Regions from separate parts of the Peribacillus sp. NPDC097197 genome, predicted to be linked through region 1. Evidence: predicted binding sites of a transcription regulator. Region 1 holds the regulator's gene; the other holds the start of a gene.
The links. Region 1 encodes LexA, which represses DNA repair genes until DNA is damaged. Its sites were predicted from a motif close to CGAACATATGTTCG; they were not measured.
Positions count from the first base shown of each region.

Region 2: ACQKL6_RS04530 (Y-family DNA polymerase) is a predicted target of LexA. The motif match lies at 4,896-4,909, and genes of this name have one in related genera.

Region 1 covers NZ_JBNNST010000011.1:64,319-70,964, forward strand. The annotation lists gene ACQKL6_RS15075 (YneF family protein) at 1-216, opposite strand; gene sirA (sporulation inhibitor of replication protein SirA) at 301-720, opposite strand; gene tkt (transketolase) at 1,015-3,021, opposite strand; gene ACQKL6_RS15090 (DUF896 domain-containing protein) at 3,253-3,486, opposite strand; gene ACQKL6_RS15095 (YneB family resolvase-like protein) at 3,551-4,207, opposite strand; gene yneA (cell division suppressor protein YneA) at 4,220-4,531, opposite strand; gene lexA (transcriptional repressor LexA) at 4,691-5,314, shown strand; gene ACQKL6_RS15110 (hypothetical protein) at 5,507-5,794, shown strand; gene ACQKL6_RS15115 (GlsB/YeaQ/YmgE family stress response membrane protein) at 5,966-6,202, opposite strand.
Region 2 covers NZ_JBNNST010000002.1:428,241-434,886, reverse strand. The annotation lists gene proC (pyrroline-5-carboxylate reductase) at 19-864, opposite strand; gene ACQKL6_RS04550 (MBL fold metallo-hydrolase) at 1,386-2,381, shown strand; gene ACQKL6_RS04545 (SDR family NAD(P)-dependent oxidoreductase) at 2,378-3,169, shown strand; gene ACQKL6_RS04540 (DUF3221 domain-containing protein) at 3,323-3,856, shown strand; gene ACQKL6_RS04535 (C40 family peptidase) at 3,912-4,571, opposite strand; gene ACQKL6_RS04530 (Y-family DNA polymerase) at 4,969-6,228, shown strand; gene ACQKL6_RS04525 (YolD-like family protein) at 6,255-6,587, shown strand.

The DNA of each region.
Region 1 (6,646 bases):
TTATTTGGTTTGTTGTTTATTCATAGCACTCATCATTTGATTAATTTTCTTTTGGGACGGTTTCATACCCATTTGCATCATCATCATTTTCAACATTTGTTCGTTAATTGGCGGATTTTTCTTTAAGTAATCCATCATGTATTTACGAGCGATGAAAAATCCTAGCACTATTCCCAAAATCAATGCTAGTACGCCAACTAGAATGTAAACCCACATACTATTTCCTCCTTCATGTTGTCTAACATCAGTGTACTAGACCAAATATTATTATACAATACCCGCTAGCGAAAAGTCCCCCATTTAGACAAATTTTCTTTCTTTAATCGGTTTTAACCAACCATACTTTTCATGTTCAAAATCAATGGCTAGAAAACCTGGTTCGCATTTGCGAATACATTCAAAGAAAGCAGTCTCCGCTTCAACGTCACCCTCAGATTTAAGTATTATGGATTCACCCTCAATAGTTAAGGCCGCCTTGCTTGTTCCACTTGTTTTTTCTAAATAGTATTTACCGTTTTGCGACCAAAAATTCATCTTTTTCTTTAACCGCTGTTCAATAACAACCTGCAATTGGATTACGGGAACTGTCTTGGTGACATATTCGATTTGTTTTTGCAAAATACTCCTTAGTCCACCCTTTGCTTGAATATACTCCAAAAACAAATTGAAGAAAAGCTTTTCCCTACCATAATAATGATGGGCGAATTCATCTTCAATCAAAAAAATCTGATAGGTTCTCATTAGCCTATACCTCCCTAGGATCTCAATTTATGAACAGATATTAAAACGTAATGGCTTTTGCCATGAACCTTTATAAACCTTTACCCATTTGACACATTTAATCGATAATTAATTATTCTTATTATATCTTGACAAAACAACAAGATATGTTGTTTGCTGGAGAAATTTTCATCTTTTTTTGTCGAATGGGATTTTTTTAAATAAGTCCTCATTTACCTGAAATATAAGAAAAACTGACACCTCATAAATAGGTGTCAGTCATGTATTACTCAATTATTTAACAAGCATCTCTTTTACACGAGCTACTACATTTTCAACGGTAAAGCCGAATTCTTTCATAATTTTACCACCTGGAGCTGAAGCGCCAAAATGATTAATGGCTAAAATTTCACCTTCATCCCCTGTATAACGGTCCCAGCCAAAAGGTGAAGCCATTTCGATAGCCAGACGTTTTTTGACAGCCGGGTTGATTACACTTTGTTTGTAATCCTTGGATTGAGTTTCAAAACGATCCCACGATGGCATGCTGATAACGGAAACTTCAATTCCTTCCTCCGACAATGCTTGCTGTGCTTCGACAGCTAGATGAACTTCAGAACCAGTAGCCAGTAGCAATGCATCCGCTACTTCTTTTTTAGCGTCTGATATAACATACGCACCTTTTAACACACCTTCATAAGCAGTTTCTGATGTGTTTTTGATTGTCGGTAACCCTTGTCGTGTTAACACAAGTGCCGTTGGTTTATCTTTAGACTCAATAGCGACCTTCCAAGCTGCTGCAACTTCATTACCATCAGCTGGACGAATCACACCAAGATTAGGCATGGCACGTAATGAGGCTAATTGTTCGATAGGCTCATGTGTCGGTCCGTCTTCACCAACAGCGATACTGTCGTGAGTGAATACATATGTTACAGGAAGTCCCATTAAGGCAGCCATTCGGATGGATGGACGTAGATAATCAGAGAATACGAAGAATGTTCCACCGTAAACCTTGATGCCACCATGTAGCGTCATCCCGTTCAATGCTGCTCCCATAGCGAATTCACGTACACCAAACCATATATTACGTCCACTATAATTTCCAGGCAATAGATCTGTAGCACCTTTGATGGATGTATTATTTGAACCTGCTAAATCGGCTGAACCTCCAATAAGGCTAGGTAGTTTTTTCGCTAATGCATTCAATACTTCTCCACTGGAAGCACGCGAAGCCAATGTCTTGCCTTCTTCATAAACTGGAATTTCTTGATCCCAGTCTGCAGGTAGTTCACCTTTTATAGAAAGCTCCAGCTGTTCTGCGAGCTCAGGGTACGCTTCTTTATATTTATTAAATAGTTCATTCCATTCTTGTTCTTTTTTATTTCCAGCTTCTACACAAGCTTCATTAAAGTGTGCATATACTTCATCCGGAACATAAAAGTCTTCTTCGAATGTCCATTTGTAAGCTTCTTTTGTCAACTTCATTTCATCAGCACCAAGGGGAGCACCGTGAGCAGCAGACTTACCAGAGCGGTTAGGAGAACCATAACCAATCACTGTCTTCACTTCAATTAAAGTTGGACGAGCTTCATCAGTCTTTGCTTCTTCAATGGCTTTTGCGATTTGTTGTAAATCGTTGCCGTCCTCCACTCTCAGATACTGCCAGCCGTATGATTTAAAACGGTCTGCTACACTTTCACTGAATGATTGGCTAAGATCTCCATCAAGAGAAATATCGTTTGAATCATATAAAACGACAAGTCTTCCTAGTTGAAGATGGCCTGCTAAAGAAGCAGCTTCAGCTGAAACGCCTTCCATTAAGTCTCCATCCCCACAAATACTATATGTATAATGATCAACTACATTATAAGAATCACGATTGTAGCTTTCAGCCAAGTGACGTTCTGCCATTGCCATACCTACGGCCATTGCAATCCCTTGGCCAAGTGGTCCAGTAGTGGCATCTACACCAGCAGTATGTCCGTATTCAGGATGCCCAGGAGTTTTACTTCCCCATTGACGGAAACCCTTTAAGTCATCCATTGTCAAGCCGTAACCTGATAAATGCAGGAGACTGTATAATAGCATGGAACCATGTCCTGCCGATAAAACAAAACGGTCTCTATTAAACCAATCAGGATTTTTCGGGTTATGATTCATATAATCAGTCCACAGCTTATATGCCATGGGAGCTGCACCCATAGGCATGCCTGGATGACCTGAATTAGCCTTTTCAATTGCATCGATCGATAATGTACGAATTGTATTAATAGAAAGTGCATCTAATTTATCTAACATGTGTAAAACATCCCTTCCTGTAGTGTACCTCTTTATATTATATTGACTAACTTAATATCACAACTAAAATAACCATTTCTTACACAGCTAATTCAATTTTCTACTAATTAAGGATTTACCAAGGTTAGGTTAAACCAAAAAAGAGAATACATACATCAATGCATTCTCTTTTTTCACTTTACATTCCTCATGAGTAATCCTAATGATGGGGCCATCATCAGTCCTTATTGGTTAATGTAAACCTTTTTTTTCTTTAATATTTTTAATTTTTTGAGGCGTGACATCATTACCTTCCGGATCGATAACTTTAACATTTTCTAGCGTATCAGCCATTGAACGTCTAAATGTCTCCAAATACTCACTTCGTAAGGAAGTTTGCTCTTTTGCCTCTTCTACAGTTAAGCCTTCTCCCTTAGCTTTTTTAGAAAGTTCATTGATACGGGCCATTTTTTCTTTTGATAGCATAATTTTTCTCCTTTATATATACGGATATTGACATGGTATTAAAAAAAAAGTGAAATTACAAGTTCTATGATTGATTCTTCGGTGTACCTTGCTGGTATTCCAAGAATCTGCGGTGTACCGTTGCTTTTGACACTTCATAGCCAAAGCCTCTCAGTGTTGCCGCAATCTCCGCAAAAGTTAATCCATTCGAACGCAGTTTCACAATTTCTTCTATGGGTACTTCTTTACGATCCCTGCCAGTGGAGTTTCTTTGGTTCTTCAGGTTTTTCTGGGGCCGGTAGCCATTTTCAACGGCCCTAAGCATACCACGTTTAATTTTCAGGTTATGTAGTTTACGTTGATATTCTTCTACAATACCAACAATTTGGATAACCATGGCATCAGAGTCCGATAATTCTAACTCACCATCATGAGAAAGTGTGAAAATCTTCACTCCTTCTTTAAGTACAACATGAAACAAGGCAATTTTAGCATTTCCTCTTCCCAACCTAGTTTCATCTTGAATCAAGAGAACATCCGCTTCTTTTGTCTTAAAAAGATCAAGCATGTCAAATATCCCGTCACGGTTCAGTTCGTAACCACTTGCCTGCTCTCTTATTATTGAAACGACTTCCATGTCATTATGTTCTGCTAACTTCACTAATTCCTCTTCCTGCCTAGCTAGCGAGGTTTCCTGTGTTTCTTTTTCTGTACTTACCCGACAATAGATGACTGCTTTCATATGAACCTACCTTTACTGCTTACTAGCCAAACTTTGGACTACTTTTTCACTTTCAACTGGTATGACAATGATTTGACCTGCCTTAATAGTATCCGCCCTTACACCGTTATACTCTTCTATCCAACCAATGAATTCTTTTTTTGTCAATTCGGTTTGACCATATTCTTCTGAAATCTCCCATATAGTATCACCTTCGTTAATTTCAATCGAAAGGAAATCCTTATTTTGATTACTATCTAATGTGAAAGAGAATAAAATAGACAAGATAAATACAAATCCTGCTAATAGAATCGTATAAATATTATTTTTGCAAAATGTCTTCATTAATATCCCTCCATAGCGAATGTACGTTCGTTTTTAGTTGATGATTGAATTATAATACGAACATTTGTTTCAGTCAACAACCAAATTCGAACTTATGTTTGTATAGCATGTGGAGCCATGCTATAATATAGCAAAGAATTATAGAGAAGAGGTGCGTATATGACTAAACTATCAAAACGGCAGCAGGATATTCTTGATTTCATAAAAGATGAAGTTCGTCAAAAAGGTTATCCACCTTCCGTTAGAGAGATTGGCGAAGCTGTGGGACTTGCATCAAGTTCGACTGTACATGGACATTTATCTCGTTTGGAAAGCAAAGGCTTAATCAGACGCGACCCGACTAAACCAAGGGCCATTGAGATTTTAAATATAGAAGAATCTAATAACATTCCAAAAACAAACGTAGTTAACGTACCACTTCTCGGAAAAGTAACCGCAGGTATGCCGATAACTGCCATCGAGAACATAGAGGAATACTTCCCTCTTCCTGAAAGTATGGTTCCACATGATGATCATGTGTTCATGCTTGAAATTATGGGTGAAAGTATGATTGAAGCAGGAATTCATGATGGAGATTATGTCATTGTAAAACAACAAAGCAATGCCAATAACGGAGATATCGTCGTGGCCATGACGGAAGATGATGAAGCCACCGTTAAACGATTCTTTAAGGAACCGGATTACATACGGCTTCAGCCAGAAAACTCCAATATGGAACCTATCATTCTAAGAGATGTAACCATTCTTGGAAGAGTGATCGGGCTATATAGGCAAATTCACTAAAAGCGCGCAAATTGCGCTTTTTTTATTTGTTTTAAGTCTATGTATTACATCCTATGTATATGACAGAAGCAATATTATAATATTTTACTAGAGAGCATTGAATAACAAACCGAGTCAAAATAACAAGGTATAATTCTTTTATATCCGGTGAAATTAGTTCAATAGACATTTCTTTTTGAAAGTGGTGTTACTATGGATTTTCCGACAATACATACAAATTTTTGGGATGCTGTAATTGCTATCCCAACTATCATGATTTTGACTCAAATTATAAAGTTTCTCTTACCTATCCCCCGAAGTTACGTACCCACTATTGCGTTATGTCTTGGTTTAATCCTTTCTATATTCATAAGCCATCGGCATCACTTGACTACAGGGATTTTTATGGGATGGTTTTACGGATACGCCAGTATCGGTAATTACACCGCACTTAAAACAGCTTTAGTGTCTTTTAGGAACTCAGATAATCATTCGGATTGAGTAAACAGTGATGGATCCTTCGATCGAAAACCTCTATTTTTTTACGCAAAAAAACTGTCCAGTATTGTTGAACAGCATTTTCAAGCAATAATGGACACATATAGATCAGCTTTCTCTAAACCATCTACACGTGATTCTGGCAAATTCATTCAATCTTGTACCCTCTGCTTTCTACCTCCATCTTGTATTTCTCATGATAATGGATACAATAAACACAACAATTATGGCACCCAGTAACGCAGGCACAATGTAAAACCCTTCTGTCTCAGGTCCGATTGGCCCTAATATTGCAGTACCAAGCCATGCTCCAACAAATCCAGCAATGATATTTCCAATAATTCCACCCGGCATATCCCTTCCTAAAATCAGACTTCCCAGCCATCCAATTATTCCACCAACAATTAACATCCAAATTAGCTCCAAAAATAACCACCTCCTTTCTCTAAAATTTATGAAATTTTTTTATTAATAGAACAGACTTGTGACTAATGAAAATCACTTTAAGCTCCTCAGGCAATAAACTTATCGGCTGCTTATATACTTCTACCTATATAGGTACTATAAAAGGCCGCCCTAAAAAGGGTGGCCTTTAGTGTTTGATCTTCCGTTCTCCCTACCACAAAGAAAACCATCCAGTAAGAATGGTTGAAAATTATTATTTGGTTATAATAATAAATGCCGCCAGATAACTGCAATTATCTGGCGGCACCACATGGTAAAAAAGAAAACAATTAAATTGCTTTCTATACTAGAATAAGTATTTTGGCTTCTTTTGTCGATATGACAATATTCCTATTTTCAATTATTTACACTATTTCCTACCATACTTTTTTAATATTTCAACCTTTATTC
Region 2 (6,646 bases), on a different contig from region 1:
CAGCCTGTTTACTTATTATTATTGGGGAACTACATATTTAGCCAGCTCTTTACTGATTTGATCTCCCATTCGCTTGGATTGTTCGGTGGCTTCTTGAACACAGGAGATAAATGCTTCTTGTACATGATGGGCTTGAAGTGCTTTCAGGCCAGCTTCAGTGGTCCCTCCCGGTGAAGTGACTTCTTTTCGCAGTACCGCTGGTGTTTTTGGCGATTTCTGTAGCATTTCGGCTGCACCGGTTAAAGTCTGAAGGATTAATTGCTTTGCTGTTACGGCATCAAGGCCAATGGATTCCGCGGATCTTTCCAGAGCTTCGACCAAATAATAAATATAAGCGGGACCGCTTCCGGATAAGCCCGTTACGGCATCAAGCTGTGTTTCTTCGACAATGGCAACCGAGCCCACCGTTTCGAAAAGTGTGATGGCCGTCTGCAATTGCGATTCAGTTGTATGTGCATTGGCCGATAGGGCAGTGGCTGACTGTCCGACGGCTGCCGATGTATTAGGCATAGCTCTTACGATGGCGACCGGTTTGGCTGCAATCCCTTCAAGACTTGCCGTATGGACCCCTGCCACAACGGAAATGAACAGCATATCTTCCCGGATGTATTCCTTTATGGATTGCATCGTGGTTAAAATATCTTTTGGCTTTACTGCAAGTACTACTATGTTTGCATTCTCTAGTAGTTGCGGAAGAGACCGTGTTGGGGTAATCCCATATTGTTCTGTTAGATAAGTGAATCGTTCATCATTTTTTTTGTTGGTCACAAAAATGTCAGTCGGGTTTATTACTTGCTGAGTGACCAAACCGGAAATGATTGCTTCCGCCATTGATCCAGCCCCGATAAAAGCTATTTTTTTCATTTCACTCACTCCTTTAATGCATACTAGTAACGGTCAGTTTTCCCAAATAAAATAAAAAAGACCCCTCATCCAATAAAGGACGAAAGGTCTGGCTTCCGTGGTACCACCTTTGTTCAACTCCTACAAAATAAAAAGGAAGTTGCACTTGAATCCGCTAACGTGGGATGAACGTCAGTTTTACTGAAGGCTCATAAGGTAGGTTCAATAATAGAGAGGACGGTGAAGCTTTTCAGCACATTTAAGAACTTCACTCTCTTTACGCCATCCATTATTTACTTGGCCTCAATCATAGCCGTGCCGTCTTTAATTACTTGTGATTATGAAGGATGCATGAGTACTCTGTCAATAGTAATATATGCTGAGCCTTAAAATATAGTCGTTAATTATGTGAAAATAATGACAATGTTCAGGATTATATGTAAAATAGTGATTACATACACAGTTTTCTAGTAAAATAAGGAAATAGCAAATTTTACGGATATATAAGCTTATTTAAATATAATATTAAGGTGGAAATAGACATGGTGAATTGGAATGGGGATATCGCAAAGCTTTCTCTGCCGACGCCGTTTGCAGTGGGCGATGTAAATGTTTACATAGTTAAAGGAGATGCCTTAACTTTAATTGATACGGGGGTTAAAACCGTACAATCAAAAGAGGCACTGAATGCTGGACTTGGGGAATTAGGGCTGCAACTATCTGATATTGAACAAATAATCTTGACGCATCATCATCCAGACCATGCTGGTGCACTCGATTTCTTCGATAAGAAAGTCCCGGTGTATGGTCATAAAAACAATCAGCGGTGGCTGACTCTAAGCGATGAGTTCCTTGACACCCATAATTCTTTCTTTCTAGACTTTGCAGGGAAATTGGGCGTGGCTGAAGAATTGAAACATAGATTGACCCATGACAAAGAAGAAATCCAATTCCTTAGTAAAAGGAACATGCAAGCACATTTGGCTGAGGGTGACGAACTTCCGGGCCTTCCAGGATGGCGAGTGATCGAGACTCCTGGTCATGCGCAAAGCCATGTTTCCTTTTATCGGGAGAGTGACGGCTTAATGATTGCAGGAGACCACTTACTTGCAAGAATTTCGCCTAATCCATTAATGGAGCCACCCTTGATTGTGGGTGGCGTTCGTCAACGGCCATTGCTTCAATACAATGCCTCCCTTCAAAAACTATTAGACTTTCCGATTTCTAAGGTTTATTCAGGACATGGGGGAGAAATTGATGGAGAGAAAGTGTCCGATTTGATTCGATATAGATTTGAGCGACAGCATAATCGGGCCATGCAGGTGAAAAGCATGCTCCAAGAAAAACCTTTAACGGGATTTGAAGTGTGTCAGCGTCTCTTCCCAAAAGTTTATCGTCAGGAAGTCGACTTGACACTCTCGGAAACGGTCGGTCAGTTGGATTATCTGGAGGATTTGGGTGAAATCGAATTGGAAATGCAATCGGGTGTCATTTTATATTCAAGTGCGACGACAGTTTCTAAGGGGATAATCTATTGAGTAAATTAAGCGGGAAAGTCATTGTCATTACCGGGGCTTCGGGAGGAATTGGAAAGGAAATTGCGATTCAATCTGCCCGACTTGGGGCAAGACTCGTTCTTTTGGCAAGGAGCCTGGATAAATTGCAGACTCTGAAGGAGAGCCTGACCAGCCAATACGGGGTCGATGTTTTTGTATGGAAGTTGGATGTTTCCGATACAGAACAAGTGGAAAGGGTCTTCGTTGACATCCACGACCAGGTCGGCACCGTGGATGTGTTGGTCAATAATGCCGGGCACGGCACGTTTAAAGAAGTCCTTGATACGGATTTAGAAGAGAGTAAAGGGATGTTTGCTGTCAATGTAATCGGCTTGATGGCCTGTACGAAGTTTGTGCTTCCACATATGAAGCGCAAACAAGCGGGCCACATCATTAATATTGCGTCACAGGCAGGAAAAATTGCAACACCTAAGTCCACACTTTATTCGGCCACTAAATTTGCGGTGCTTGGTTATTCGAATGCTCTCCGGCTTGAATTGATGGAAGACAACATTCATGTGACCACCGTCAATCCTGGACCGATTGAAACCAACTTTTTTACTATAGCGGATGAATCCGGGACATATATGAAGGGCATTAAGAAATTCATGCTTAAGCCTGAGGATGTAGCAGCCAAAATCGTTGCTGCCATGCTAACTAATAAACGGGAAGTCAATCTACCCGCCTGGATGAATATGGTGAGTAAGTTTTATACCTTGTTTCCAAGAATCACTGAGACCGTTGGGAAAAAAGCATTTTTTAAAAAATAGATACTTCTAATATAAGTGAAGATTACTATTTTAATAAGAAATCAAGGGGAGTGTCATCTGACATTCCCTTTTTTTGAATTAATTTGGATTAACTTTCCATTTTATGTAACCATTTCATTGGTAAATTCGTCTGTTTTATAGGAGGGATTTTGTATGAAGCTCGTGATGGGAAAGTCTTTTATCTTTTTATTCCTTTTTTTCATTCTGGGAAGCTGTCAATCCTTCTCTGAAGAGCAACCCCATAAGTCCATTGGCAAGGGAGAAGAAGGATTCATTACAGATTTAGATGATAAGCGGATTTTGATAAAAGGGACGTATTACAAGGTGAAAAATCATACGTATATACAAGATGAACATGGGGCAAAACTCAGTTATTCAGACTTGGCAATCGGGATGAAAGTTAAACCATGGTACGGTGGAGAGGTCGAAGGATCATTTCCTTCGAAAGCGGATGCAGAATTGATACGGATTTTAAAGGATGAAGAGAGTCTAGAAGAGCAAAAGGCCGTAACTGCTGCACTTAAGCATGTGACTAAAGCTCCTAGTCAGCGTTTCATGGTTCTTGAAATCATTCATTTCCCTTCCGAGCATGTATACAATATTGAAATGATGAATCGCTCCAACTTAGATGCATCATTTACTGTGACCGTAGACGATTCTACTGAAGAAATCTTATATCTAAAATAATAACAGGGCAGAATCAAATAGATTCTGCCCTGCTTCGTTTTAGTCTTATGTTTTTTTATAAAGTTTTTGCACCCAGGTATTTTGGCGCCCAATAGGAGTTATTCATATCGGTGATGGTAATTCCTTTAGAAGAGGAAGCATGAATGAACTGATTGTTTCCAATGTAGATACCAGCATGAGAAACACCCGTCTTTCCAGAAGAAGTATCAAAGAATACAAGATCACCTTTTGATGGCGATGATACTTTCAATCCGGTATTCGCATAAAGCTGGGATGTTGTCCGTGGTAGGGTAATTCCTTGTGATTTTTGGAATACATAATAGATGAACCCCGAACAGTCAAATCCTGCTGGTGTCGTGCCAGCCCATTTGTATGGTGAGCCTATCAATGTTTTTGCATAATTAATCATGCTTGTATTATTGACATTATAAACACCGAGCGCATTGAAGGTAATTCTTCCTGCAATCCCATCGGCAGTCAATCCTTTAGCTTTTTGAAAGTTTTTTACGGCAGTTGTTGAATAGGTTCCGTAGTAAGTAGTCAGTGAACCAGTATATGTGAAATAACCTTTAGTTTTTAATAGGGTTTGTAGTTGTTTGACATCACTATGTGTCATTCCGGGTCTGAGGGTTTGATCTCCAATATTTGCAAACGCCTGAAGTGGGGTCAGCATTAATGCAGAAGCAACAGCAGCTGAGGCAATCCATTTCTTCATGTATCTCATTTCCTCTCTCTATCTCTCTATTTTTCTTTAACAATATTATCCTACAATACCATTGTGACAATCAAACCAGTTTTTGATTACATTTTCATTACAAAAAATAAGTAATAATACTTAGTGAAAAAACATAGAAAACGTTTTTCTTGAATAGTAAAAGGGTTAAAAGCCACGGTTCCCATTTTGGGCAAGATACCAACTAATTATATTTGTGAAAACTAGTTGGATATAATGGATTACTTTTAAAATAAAGGATTTTTATGGGTATTTAAAAGAGTCCCATAAAAAGGTGGAAATTTGTCATGAAACTTCCATTGAATGCGAACGTTTATTCGTTTAGAATGAGGGATATAATATAAAAGCGAACATATATTCTATGTAGGGTGAAGAAAAAATGGATTATAGCATGATGCCGAAACAATCAATTATGTGTATTGATATGAAAAGTTTTTATGCTAGCTGCTCAGCGGTCATGCATGGATTGGATCCGCTCGAATGTTATTTGGCAGTGGTGGGTGATAAGAATAGGGAGGGGAGCATTGTGCTTGCGGCTTCTCCAAAGCTAAAGAAGGAATTCGGTATAAAAACAGGTTCTCGGAAGTTTGAGATACCGAAAGATCCGCGCATTCTAGTCGTTGAACCCAAAATGGCCACTTATTTGAGAGTTTCGACGGAGATTACGCGCTTGTTTCACCGCTATGTTCCAAAAGAAGCGATTCATGTATACAGTGTGGACGAAAGTTTTTTGAAAGTTGATGGAGCGGCTTCTTTATGGGGGGATGCCTGGAATATTGCCAGGAAAATAAAAGATGACATTGAAAGGGAATTACAGATTCCAAGTGCAATCGGGATTGGGCCGAACATGCTGATGGCGAAGCTTTCTCTTGATCTCGAGGCCAAACATACAGGAATAGCTGAGTGGACATATGAAGACGTACCAGCTAAGCTTTGGCCGATTTCTCCGCTTCGTGAAATGTGGGGGATAGGAAGGAGGGTGGAAAAGACCCTTCATGGCATGGGAATATTCACTGTCGGGCAACTTGCCAATTATGACCTTCAATTGCTTGAAGCGAAGTTCGGGATTATGGGCAATCAGCTTTATCATCATGCCTGGGGAATCGATTTGTCAGATCTCGGGGCGCCGATCATCGAGGGGCAGGTCAGCTTTGGTAAAAGTCAGATTTTACTCCGTGATTACAAGGAAGAACACGAGATCAAGCAGGTTATGGTAGAAATTTGTGAGGAAGTCGGAAGAAGGGCTCGTACCCATAGGAAGGCTGGACGGACGATCAGTCTGAGCATTGGTTATAGTAAGGATGAGTTTGGCGGTGGGTTTCATCGCTCCCGTTCGATTGAGGAACCGACAAATATCACAATGGAATTGTATAAAGTCTGTCTTGAACTTTTTCATGAAAACTATCATAAGCAAAAAACGGTTCGTAGCGTTTCGGTCACACTCTCGAATATTGTGGATGATAATGAGATGCAGCTGACTTTATTTGATGCTTCACGGTGGAAAAAGCGGGAATTGAGTTATACCGTTGACCGCATTCGACATAAATATGGTTCAAAATCACTGTTGCGCGCGGTTTCGTATACGAAAGCCGGGACGGCCGTTTATAGAAGCGGATTGCTTGGCGGGCATAAGGCTTGACAAAGTCGTCAGAGGAGGAAAAAAGAATGATTCATGATCGGGGGCGTATCAAATGGACATCCATGATGCTACCGGAGCATGTGAAGATGTTGCGGGATTGGGTGGCGGAGGATAGCCATGAAGCAAGACGCATTCTCGATGAACAGCAGTTTGAAGAAATGAATGCTGTGATGGGGGAAGCGATGGAAGAAGGTAGAGAGGTCACGATTGCCTATTATGACAGAACCCGTTACCAGCTTTTAATCGGAAGCATTCATTATTATGATGAATGCTTGCAAAGACTTCATATTATTGACCATTTTCAGCAACCACATTATATTCAACTTTCCCATATAGCGGATGTAAGATTGATGGAATAAGAATGGTGGGATTATCCCCATGGATGCACAAGAGTGCGGGAAAAGGACAGGGGTCCTTT